2 regions of the Ralstonia mojiangensis genome follow, and region 1 is predicted to be linked to the other one. Evidence: predicted binding sites of a transcription regulator. Region 1 holds the regulator's gene; the other holds the start of a gene.
What was found. Region 1 encodes LexA, which represses DNA repair genes until DNA is damaged. Its sites were predicted from a motif close to ACTGTATNNNNATACAGT; they were not measured.
Positions count from the first base shown of each region.

Region 2: recA (recombinase RecA) is a predicted target of LexA. The motif match lies at 3,212-3,229, and genes of this name have one in related genera.

Region 1 covers NZ_JAMXHU010000003.1:218,761-224,632, reverse strand. Annotated here, with positions in the region: gene NG898_RS13120 (dipeptidase) at 1-1,469, shown strand, start outside; gene NG898_RS13115 (cupin domain-containing protein) at 1,486-1,797, shown strand; gene NG898_RS13110 (hypothetical protein) at 2,141-2,326, opposite strand; gene lexA (transcriptional repressor LexA) at 2,446-3,096, opposite strand; gene NG898_RS13100 (ferredoxin--NADP reductase) at 3,351-4,127, shown strand; gene NG898_RS13095 (asparaginase) at 4,264-5,256, shown strand; gene rpsF (30S ribosomal protein S6) at 5,350-5,718, shown strand; gene priB (primosomal replication protein N) at 5,760-5,872, shown strand, end outside.
Region 2 covers NZ_JAMXHU010000002.1:63,873-69,744, forward strand. Annotated here, with positions in the region: gene sucC (ADP-forming succinate--CoA ligase subunit beta) at 1-444, opposite strand, end outside; gene NG898_RS06995 (DUF2889 domain-containing protein) at 511-1,137, opposite strand; gene recX (recombination regulator RecX) at 1,423-1,902, opposite strand; gene recA (recombinase RecA) at 1,999-3,057, opposite strand; gene NG898_RS07010 (response regulator) at 3,324-4,034, shown strand; gene NG898_RS07015 (sensor histidine kinase) at 4,027-5,595, shown strand; gene NG898_RS07020 (DUF4212 domain-containing protein) at 5,592-5,872, shown strand, end outside.

The DNA.
Region 1 (5,872 bases):
TCGGTCTGTACAACCGCCTGCACAACCAGCAGGCCGTGATCGCCTCGATCGAAAAGATGGTCGCGCTGCCCACGGTGCGCGACGACAAAATTCCGCAGTACGAAAACCCTGCCATCGTCGCGTTTGGGAAGCTGGTCGAAGGCATGGCACACGACTTCGGCCTGAAATACCGCAACGTCGACAACCGCGTATTTGAAGTCACGCTGCCCGGCACCGGTTCGGACGAATTCGGCATCCTGACTCACGCTGATGTCGTACCCGCAAAGCCCGAGGAATGGGTGCTCGGCGACGGCACGAAGCTCGATCCGTTCAAGGTCACGCGCGTCGGCAATTTGCTGTACGGCCGCGGCACGATTGACGACAAGGGCTCGATTGCCGCCGCCATGTACGCCATGAAAACGGTCAAGGACAGCGGCGTGCCGCTCGCGCGCACGATCCGCCTGATGATCGAAACCACCGAAGAAACCGGGGGCGATGGCATGAAGTACTACCGCGAGCACACGCAATTGCCCGCGTACAACATCGTGCTCGACAGCAAATACCCGGCCGTGGTTGCCGAGAAAGGCACCGGCGCGCTGAAGGTGTTCTTCCCTGCGCAGGCCGGCGATGCCTCGCATACTGCCATCGTTTCGATGACAGGCGCGGCGTCGGCCAGCTCCGTCCCGCAGACGGGCACCGCCACGCTCAAGGGAGGAGATCTGGGCGTGGCCGCCGCCGCGCTCGAAGCCAAGCGCGATGCGTTCGTGAATGGCTTGGCCGCACAGGGCAAGTTTGCAATCGACATCACGCGCACCGCAGACAGCATCGTCGTGAAGGTGACCGGCACGTCGGCGCACGGCTCGCGCCCGGAGGAGGGCGTCAACCCGCTGCCGCGTCTGGCGCTGTTCCTGCGGGCAGCTGATCTCGGCCTCGCAGACAACGCTTACGCCCACGCCGTGCGCTATCTGACCGACCTTTATGGCACCGACTATCTCGGCAACACCATGGGGCTTGCCTACAAGGACGACTTCATGGGGCCCCTCACCATCTCGCCTACGGTGATCGGTGACAAGAACGGCCGCGTGGAGGTGACCGCCAACGTGCGCATGCCGCGCGGCAAAACGCCCGACGCGCTGCGCGGTGAGATCGCCGGCAAGATCAACGCGTGGGCCAACGCCAACCACGTCGCCCTTGAGATCAACCACGACCAGGGCAACTGGATGGCGCGTGATCCTAAGGGGGCATGGTTGTCGACGCTGCTCAACATTTACGGCGACACGACGGGCCTTGACGCCAAGCCCGTCCCCACGGCCGGCAGCACGACTGCCAAGCTGATGCCGAATGCCATTAACTTCGGCCCCGCGATGCCCGGCAAGAAGTACACCGCGCACAACGCCAACGAGTACAAGGAAGTGCCGGACCTCGACCTCGATATGCAGATGTTCACCGAGATGCTGGTGCGTATCGGCAATCTGCAGTCGATGCAGTAAACGAGGCACGATCGCCATGAAGATCATTCGCGCCAAGTCGTTCACTGCCGAGCGTGCCTGGGGTGCACTCGACATTGCCAATATAAGCGGCATTACCACGCGCCTGCATTGGACGGACCAGCCTTATCGCTGGCATGTGAACGATGGCGAAGAGGTGTTCGTGGTGCTCGATGGCACGGTCGACATGCATTACCGCGAAGCCGGCGAAGAGAAGGTCGTGACGCTGGAGCACGGCGACATCTTCTTCGCCGGCGTCGGCTGCGAGCATGTGGCGCACCCGCGCGGCGAGGCAAGAATTCTCGTCATCGAGAAAGCCGGGAGCGTTTAGCGGCTCGCCGGCCGGTTGCAGCGAAAAAAAAAGCCCGCAACTGCGGGCTTTGAATTCAGCGATCTCATTGCCCCTGAGGGCACTGGCAATACTACTGTCACGTACGCCAAACAACATCCGGGTAAACGTCCGTTTTGCTGACGGAAAATCGTTGAATGTGCCGCTGCAGCAACTTGCGAACAGAAAAAACAGCCCGCTCAAACGGCGGGCCGAAAATCAGTTGAAGAAAGCCCTGTCCTCAGGGCACGGCAAGTGTATGAAATCAGTTGCGGCGACAGCATTGGGGTATGCCCTGATCGGCCGCGGCGGCGCCCTTCAAAGCCCTTCATCGTCTTACTTTCCCTCAGCAGCTTTCGGCGCCAGCAGTACGTGAAGCTGCCGGAATCGCATCGAGCATGCGGCAGATGGCGGCCATGCTGCCAACCATCGTACGGCGCTGCTCCCCCTGATAGATGCGCACGCCCTGGGTTTGGCGGAAAGGTACCGGCTGTACCGGGCGGCGGCGGGAAGACATCGATCCGAGTCGCATGGCAGACCTCGTGAGTTCGGGTGGAAAAGCGAGTGGCAAGACTCCGCCCTGGCGAGTCGATGGCTCACCTCCAGGTTGGATCAAACAGCGAAGTTTTGGCGCTGAGATGCGCCGGAGACTTACGGAGCAGCAGGCCGGATCAGACCGACGGCCAAGCCCTCCAGGTGAAACTCATCACGATCCAGATCAACGTGGATCGGTTCGAAATCCGGGTTCTCGGCTATCAGCTCGACATGGCGGCCCTTGCGCTGGAAGCGCTTGACCGTGACGTCGTCGCCCAGTCGAGCCACCACGATCTTGCCGTTGGTGGCTTCGGTGGCGCGCTGCACGGCCAGGAGATCGCCATCCAGAATGCCGGCGTCGCGCATGCTCATGCCACGCACCTTCAGCAGAAAATCGGGCTGCGCAGAGAACAGCGAGGGGTCGACCTGATACTGGCGATCAATGTGCTCTGCTGCCAGGATTGGACTACCGGCAGCCACGCGGCCCACCAGCGGCAGCGTCAATTGCATCAGCCCCATCGACGGCAGCGAGAACTGATGCTGTACCGCGTCGCCGGCAGCACGCAGTCGAATGCCGCGCGAGGCGCCCGGCGTCAGTTCGATCACACCCTTGCGTGCCAGCGCGCGCAGGTGTTCCTCGGCCGCATTGGGCGATGAGAAACCGAACTCTGCGGCAATCTCGGCGCGTGTGGGCGGAAAGCCCGTGCGCTGGATCGTCTGGCGGATCAGGTCGTAAATCTGCTGTTGGCGAGGGGTGAGGGCGGCCATTGGTGTACTGTATATTTGAACAGGTGCTGTGATTTTATACAGTGATGCGGGAAGCGCAAGTGATTTTGTTGTGACGTGTTGCGCGAGCGCCCGCTCCTTATGACCGGCGTCAAAACCCATGCGAGTGGTTAGAAGCTTATGCGTAATCCATGCAGGCGCGGCTGCGGGGAATCGCATAAAATCAAGGCCTTGACCGATTTTTTGCATCGCCACATAGCCCGATTGAGCCTCGTTGGGCTGGCCCGAACGTCACCATGTCCGCCTTCAATCAAGAGACCGTTCTGAGCGTCCATCACTGGAACGACTCGCTGTTCAGCTTCAAGACCACGCGCGATCAGGCGCTGCGCTTCCATAACGGCCACTTCGTCATGATCGGGCTGGAGGTCGAAGGCAAGCCCTTGATGCGCGCCTACAGCATTGCCAGCCCGAACTATGAAGAGCACCTCGAGTTCTTCAGCATCAAGGTGCAGAACGGTCCGCTGACCTCGCGCCTGCAGCATCTGAAGGTGGGCGACAAGCTGCTGGTGAGCAAGAAGCCGGTCGGCACGCTCGTGCTGGATGATCTGCTGCCCGGCAAGAACCTGTATCTGTTCGGCACCGGCACCGGCCTCGCGCCGTTCATGAGCATCATCCAGGATCCGGATACCTACGAGCGTTTCGAGAAGGTCGTGCTGCTGCACGGTGTGCGCCAAGTGAGCGAACTGGCCTATGCCGACTTCATCACCCGGGAATTGCCAAATAACGAGTTCTTCGGCGATCAAGTGCGCGAGAAGCTGATCTACTACCCGACCGTCACGCGCGAGCCGTTCCGCAACATGGGCCGCCTGACCGACCTCGTCGACAACGGCAAGCTTTCTGCCGACATCGGCCTGCCCCCGATGGACCCGGCTGTCGATCGCGCCATGATCTGCGGCAGCCCGGCCATGCTGGAAGACACCTGCAAGCTGCTCGATGCCCGTGGTTTCAAGATTTCGCCTCGCATGGGCGAAGCCGGTGACTACGTGATCGAACGCGCCTTCGTCGAGAAATAATCGACACTGCTTCCGTTCAAAACGCCGGCCTGTGTGCCGGCGTTTTGTTTTCTGGGCGCACAGGGCAATCCCGCGTCGGCAAAGGCGGGGCGGGCGGATACAATGCGCGCCTTGCCCACAACGCATGTCTGCAACGATGTCCTTGCCTACCATCGCCATCCTCGCCACCGGCGGCACAATCGCTGGCTCTGCTGACGACGCTGGCTCCGCCGCGCGCTATCGCGCTGGCGCCGTCCCCATCGATCAACTGCTCGCGGCCAGCAAACTTGGTTTGGAGCGCATCGCCAACGTGCGCGCCGAGCAGGTCGCCCAGATCGACAGCAAGGACCTGACGTTCGACGTATGGGAAAGGCTGGTCGCGCGTATCCGTCACTGGGTCGAGGTCGAGCGCGTGGATGGCGTGGTCATCACGCACGGTACCGACACGCTTGAAGAAACCGCGATGTTGCTGCACCTGACGCAGCAGACCGATACGCCGATCGTCCTGACGGCGGCGATGCGGCCGTCAACGTCGCTGTCGGCGGATGGGCCTCTGAATCTGCTGAACGCGGTGCGATTGGCCGCCAGTCCGTCTGCGCGCGGGCGTGGCGTGCTTGTGGCGATCAACCAGCGCGTGCATGCCGCCCGCGATGTGCAAAAGGCGCACACTTACGCGGTCGAGGCCTTTGTTTCGCCGGATGTGGGGCCGCTGGGTTTCGTGCTCGACGCCCAAGTGCAGTTTCAGCGTGCTGCGCAGCCCGTGACTGCAGCGGAAGTTCTGCCGATGCCACCAACGAGCCAGTGGCCATGGGTGGAAGTGATAGCGAGCTATGCGCAACCCGATGCGCGTGTCGTTGATGCGTTAGTTGCGGCGGGCGTGCAGGGGCTGGTAATTGCCGCAACGGGCGCGGGCTCCATCCATGCGAATCTCGAGGCGGCGTTGAACCGGGCGAGTCAGCAGGGCGTTTTCGTGCTGCGCTCCACGCGTACCGGGGCTGGCTTGGTGCCCGCGCAACCTAGTGGAGAGCGTTGGGCCTCGAGCGGGTCGCTGAACCCATATAAAGCGCGTGTGCTCTTGACGTTGCTTCTGGCCTCGGGGCGCGCCCAGGCAGAAGTTGCCTCTCTGCAGCAAGTCATTGATCGATATTGAAAAAATCTCCAAGGCCTGCGTATAATGGCAGGCTAACCAACCTTGCTGCACCGGAGTGTGACGCCCGGGCGGCTTAATCCACAAGGAGCGTCAATGCGTCATTACGAAATCGTATTCATCGTCCATCCGGACCAGAGCGAGCAAGTGCCCGCGATGATCGAGCGCTACAAGAGCACGGTCACCACGCAAGGCGGCCAAGTGCACCGCGTCGAGGACTGGGGCCGTCGTCAACTGGCCTACATGATCCAGAAGCTCGCAAAGGCTCACTACGTGTGCCTGAACATCGAGTGCGGCAAGGAGACCCTGGCTGAGCTCGAGCACGCGTTCAAGTTCAACGACGCCGTGCTGCGTCACCTCATCGTTCAGACCAAAAAGGCTGAAACGGCGCCGTCGCCGATGATGAAGGAAGTCGCACGCGAAGAGGCCAAGAAGGCCGCCGCTCAGACCGAACAGGCCGCCTGATGCCGCGCGGTGCTGCGCAAGCCTGACCGCGCATCACCAGCATGAACGAAACCCACGGGGATAACGCTATCAATCGCCTGCAGCTCGTCGCCACTCTGGTCGAGCGCGAGGTGATGCGATACACCCCAGCCGGCGTACCGATCGTCAATTGTCT
Region 2 (5,872 bases), on a different contig from region 1:
CAGCAGCGTGTGGATCTTTTCCGGGTGCGATTCGGCGACCTCTTCGATGTCCATGCCGCCTTCGCTGGAGGCCATCAGCGCGACCTGCTGCGAGACACGGTCCACCACCAGCGACACGTACAGTTCCTTCTTGATGTCCGCGCCTTCTTCGATCAGCAGGCGCTTGACCAGCTTGCCTTCCGGACCGGTCTGGTGCGTCACCAGCGTCATGCCCAGGATGCTGCTGGCGTATTCCTTGACCTGCTCCATGCTCTTGGCAACCTTCACGCCGCCGCCCTTGCCACGGCCACCCGCATGAATCTGTGCCTTCACGACCCACACCGGGCCGCCCAGGGTTTCTGCGGCCTTGATAGCCTCGTCGACCGAGAAGGCCGGAATGCCGCGCGGAACCGGCACATTGTATTTGCGCAGGATTTCCTTGCCTTGGTACTCATGGATATTCATGCGTGTTTCCTTTGCTAGGCAGAGTGAGTGTGATGAGTATTGAAAACGCGAACAGCGCGGTGCCCTTCAGGACGAGGGCTCAGGCGACAGTTCGGTGGGTGGCGGTTGGATCTTGGCTTCGGGCTGGTATGCAAACCAGCGCGGGTAATGCTTGCGGACCACCTCACCCTCAAGATGCAGGGCATGGCAGCCATGGAGTTGATAAGGCGGTTTTTCACCGGGCTCGACAGGCCGGAGGTCGTTGGAGTTATCGCGCACCGGGAAGACGTCGCCCGCGAAGGCCTGGATGGCGGCGGTCGGCAACACACCACACAGCTCCGTCAGGTGCGTACAACCCGCTACGCCGCCAAGTCTCTCACGCGAGGCCTTTCGAAATCCCTTCATCAGATTCAGGCCGATGAGCTTTCGATAGGCGGGGCCAATCGTGTCGCAATGTGTTGGATACGGCACCCAGTCGGAGCACGCTTCGGCATCCACAACGTTCATGCGGGTATCGATGGTCACGCACAGCCACAGGTCATGCAGCGGCTGGCCTTCCGGGCGCACGCCGCCGCTGGCCAGGGGGATGTCACGTGGTTTGGTGTCGGTCAGGCGCGCTTCGATGTCCCACAGGCCGTCTTCCCGCAAATAGGCCTCCACCGTGATGGCACGGCGGTGGCGCATGACGCGCGGGACGGGAGCAGACAGAGGCATGGACCAGACGACTGATAGGACCGATGGAGGCGGCGCGCGCGGATCTCGCGCATCGCCCACGGGACATATGCAGCAGCGCATCAGCCGCCACACACGAACACTACCGTCCGGCAATTGAGATGAAGGACGGTACCAAAGACTTGAATTTTAACACGTCGTCACGCCCAGACTGGTCGCGTGCTGCAACGCAGTGTGAAAGCGGTTGCAACAACCGGGTAAGGTGCAACGGCCACGATCCGCACACAAGAGGATTGTCCGAGCGAATTGTTGCTAGATCGACGGCGTTCAGTCCGACTCGTCGCCATCTTCGAGCAGTTCATCGGCCCCCGCGATGATGCGCGACACCACCGACCGGGAGAATCCACGCGCCATCATGTATCGCACCTGCTTGGCCCGTTCGGCTAGATCGGCTGGTGGGCGGCCGAAGCGCTTTTCCCACAGAGCCTTGGCGCGCGCTGCTTCCGTGCTTTGCAGTTGCGCCTTGACCTCGCCCAGCGTCTCTGCGCCAAGCTGATGTGTTTTCAACTCCTGCATCAGGCGCGCCGTACCGTAGCGGCCCGCGCGGCGGTGCACCATGCTTTCGGCAAAACGCGTGTTGGAAAGCCAGTTTTCGCCCTCCAGCCAATCCAGCAGCGCATCGACCTGCTCGGCCGACTCGGCGTGCGGCACCAACTTACGGCGCAATTCGACGCGGCTGTGCTCGCGCCGAGACAGATAGCCCAGCGCACGTGCCTTCAGCGATAACGGTGGGCGTGGCAACGGCATACGGTTTCAGGCTCAAAAAGAAAACGCCCGCCGTTGGGGGACGGCAGGCGTATGAAGCTCGATAGAGCCGTCGATCTGCGCCGACGGCCAACCCAATTACTCTTCTCCGACTTCCTCGGCCACCGCGACGGCGCCCATCGGCGTCACGCCCAGTGCTTCGCGGACCTTGTTCTCGATGTCGCGGGCGAGGTCAGGGTTCTCGCGCAGGTATTCACGGCAGTTGTCGCGGCCTTGGCCGATACGCTCGCCGCCGTAGCTGTACCAGGCGCCGGACTTCTCAACGATCTTGGCTTCCACGCCAAGGTCGATGATTTCGCCCTCGCGCGACACACCCTGGCCGTAAAGGATGTCGAAGATGGCTTCGCGGAACGGCGGCGCCACCTTGTTCTTGACGACCTTGACCTTGGTCTCGTTGCCGACCACGTCGTCGCCCTTCTTGATCGAACCGATGCGGCGGATGTCCAGACGCACTGAAGCGTAGAACTTGAGCGCGTTACCACCCGTGGTGGTTTCCGGCGAGCCAAACATCACGCCGATCTTCATGCGGATCTGGTTGATGAAGATGACCATGCAATTGGTCTTCTTGATGGTGCCGGTCAGCTTGCGCAGTGCTTGGCTCATCAGACGGGCCTGCAGGCCGGGCAGTGCGTCGCCCATTTCGCCTTCAATTTCAGCCTTTGGCACCAGGGCAGCCACCGAATCGATGACGATCAGGTCAACCGAGCCCGACCGAACCAGCGCGTCAGCAATTTCTAGAGCTTGTTCACCCGTGTCCGGCTGGGAAATCAGCAGGTCCGGCACGCTCACACCAATCTTGTCGGCATAAGTGACGTCAAGCGCATGTTCAGCATCAATGAAGGCGCAAGTGCCGCCCAGCTTCTGCATCTCGGCAACCACCTGCAGTGTCAGGGTAGTTTTACCCGATGATTCCGGACCGTAAATTTCCACCACGCGGCCGCGCGGCAAGCCACCAACGCCCAGCGCCACGTCCAACCCCAACGAACCTGTCGACACGACTTGGACCGGCTCGACCTCGGCGTCGCCCATCTTCATGATGGAGCCTTTGCCGAACTGCTTTTCGATCTGCGCGAGCGCGGCAGCCAGCGCCTTCTGCTTTTCTGCGCTCATTGCGGCTGCCTTCTTACCGTCTTCCATGGTCGTCCTTCGTGCAAATTGGTGTATAAATGGGCCGCAAGGGCTTGCGATTCCAGCGGTTGCCTGCAATAACGGGCCGCAGCGTGATTGCCCCCGACACGACCCATTTCATGACTTTAGCGCCGCCAAGACTACAGCACCGCGAATTCGGAGTACTGTATAAAAAACCAGTGGTTTTGACAAGTCTCCAGAACACATATCGCGCGAAAACAATGTAGCGGGCGGGATGGGCAAGACATCTTGCCCGGCATCGCGGGGAGACACGCATGCGCATTCTGATTGCCGAAGACGACGCCACGCTGGCTGACGGGCTTACTCGCTCGCTACGCCAGGCGGGTTATGCCGTCGACCAAGCCTCCGATGGGGCGACTGCCGACGCGGCGCTGTCCGCGCAAACGGCCCAAACCTATGACCTGCTGATTCTCGACGTGGGCCTGCCGCGCATGTCCGGGCTGGAGGTCCTCAAGCGCCTGCGCTCGCGCGGGGCCATGCTGCCGGTGTTGATCCTGACCGCCGCAGACAGTGTGGAAGAACGCGTCAAGGGCCTTGATCTGGGCGCGGACGATTACATGGCCAAGCCGTTCGCGCTGTCTGAGCTGGAAGCGCGCGTGCGCGCGCTGGTGCGGCGGGGTACGGGCGGTGGCGCCACGCTTGTCCGCCATGGGCCGCTGGCATTCGATCAGGTCGGGCGCATCGCCTATATCCATGATCAGGTGGTGGAACTGTCGGCACGCGAGATCGGGCTGCTGGAGATTCTGCTGGCGCGCGTCGGCCGCCTGGTGTCGAAAGAGCAACTGGTCGACCACCTGTGCGGCTGGGGCGAAGAAGTCAGCAACAACGCCATCGAGGTCTACATCCACCGGCTGCGCAAGAAGATCGAGGTGGAAGGCATCCGCATCGCTACCGTGCGCGGGCTGGGCTATTGCCTGGAACGCATGGCCACCCCGACGACAACCGCGACGGCTGCCCATGGGTGATCGGTTGGCCTGGCCGTGGCGTCGGCATCGCGCGTCGCTGCGCGACCGTGACGACACGACTCCCGGGACTGATGGCCGCGATGACGGCGGCGATCTCACCGACACACTCCCCCACCTCGAAGACGACGCCACGCGGCCCGTCGCCCGATCCCTCTTCGGCGAAATTCTCGACTGGATGCTCGCGCCGCTGCTCTTGCTGTGGCCGATGAGCATTGCGGTGACGTATCTGGTGGCCAAGTCGATTGCGAACGCGCCCTACGACCGCGCGCTGGAATCGAGCGCGATCGTGCTCAGCCAGCAACTGCGCGAGGTGAATGGCCGCGTGACGCTGCAACTGCCGATCTCGGCACGCGAGATTTTGCGTGCCGACGAAACCGACAACATTTACTACCAGGTTCTCGGCACCAACGGCGAGTTTGTCTCCGGGGACCGCGACCTGCCCCTGCCGCCCGAAGAAGACGCCAACGCGGGGGGGCTCGTGCAACTGCGCGACGACCACATCCACGGCGCTGAGATTCGTGTTGCGTATACGTTCGTGCAGCGGCCGGGCTCTGGCGACAAGCCCGCGCTGGTGCAAGTGGCGGAGACGCTCGACAAGCGCGCGCAACTCGCGAACGAAATCATCAAGGGCGTGATCCTGCCGCAGTTCGTGATCCTGCCGTTGGCAGTAATCCTGGTGTGGTTTGGGCTGACGCGCGGGCTGGCGCCGCTCAACGCGATCCAGGAGCGCATCCGCGCGCGCAACCCGGGCGACACCAGCCCCATCGACGAAGGCGCCGCGCCGCAGGAGCTGACGCCGCTGGTGGCGTCGTTCAATGATCTGCTTGGGCGGCTGGAGCAATCGGTGCATACGCAGAAGCGCTTCATCGCGGATGCCGCGCATCAGATGAAGACGCCGCTGGCGGGTCTGCGCATGCAAGCGGAGTTGGCACAGCGCGAACAATCGCCCGACGAGCTGCGTCGCACGCTCGCGCATATCGCCGACAGCTCGGATCGCACCGCGCACCTCGTCAAGCAGTTGCTTTCTCTGGCGCGCATGGAAAACATGGGCGCCACCGACGGTCTGGTGCCGCTGGATATCTGCGCGCTGTCACGCCAGGTGGTGGCAGAGTGGCTGCCAAAGGCCTGGGCCAAGCAGATCGACCTCGGTTTTGAGGAGCCTGGGCCGCCGGTCACGATTTCGGGCAATGCGACGATGCTCGCCGAGATGCTCAACAATCTGCTGGACAACGCGATCCGCTACACGCCCGACGGTGGACATGTCACCGTGCGCGTGACCACCGCGCCGTTTGAGCCGTTCGTCTTCATCGACGTGGATGACACTGGCCCCGGCATCCCCGTGGCCGAGCGCGAACGCGTGATGCAGCGCTTCTACCGCATTCTTGGCACACAGGCCGAGGGCAGCGGTTTGGGCCTGGCCATCGTGCGCGAAATCGTGCAGCAGCACGGCGGCGACATCGAGGTGCTCGACAACGTGTATCAGGCATCTCCGCGGCTGGCGGGGGCGCGCTTTCGCATCACGCTGCATCGCGCCTCGTCTGGCGAAGAGGCCACCGCATGAGCATCACGCCCGGAACCCCTGCACGCCGCCGCTGGATCGCCAACATGCGTTGGATCGCGGCGCTGCTCGCGGTGTGGTTTGTGGTGACATTCGTGATCGCGTTCTTTGCGCGTGACCTGTCGACGCACTTTTTCAACTCGGACTGGACGTTCGCCTATTGGGTCGGCGCCCAGGGTGCGCCCATCGTTTATGTGCTGATTACCGTGCTCTATGCGTGGCGCACCAACCGCGCCGCGGATGCAGCCGCGCAACACGACGAAACGGCGCAGCATGATGC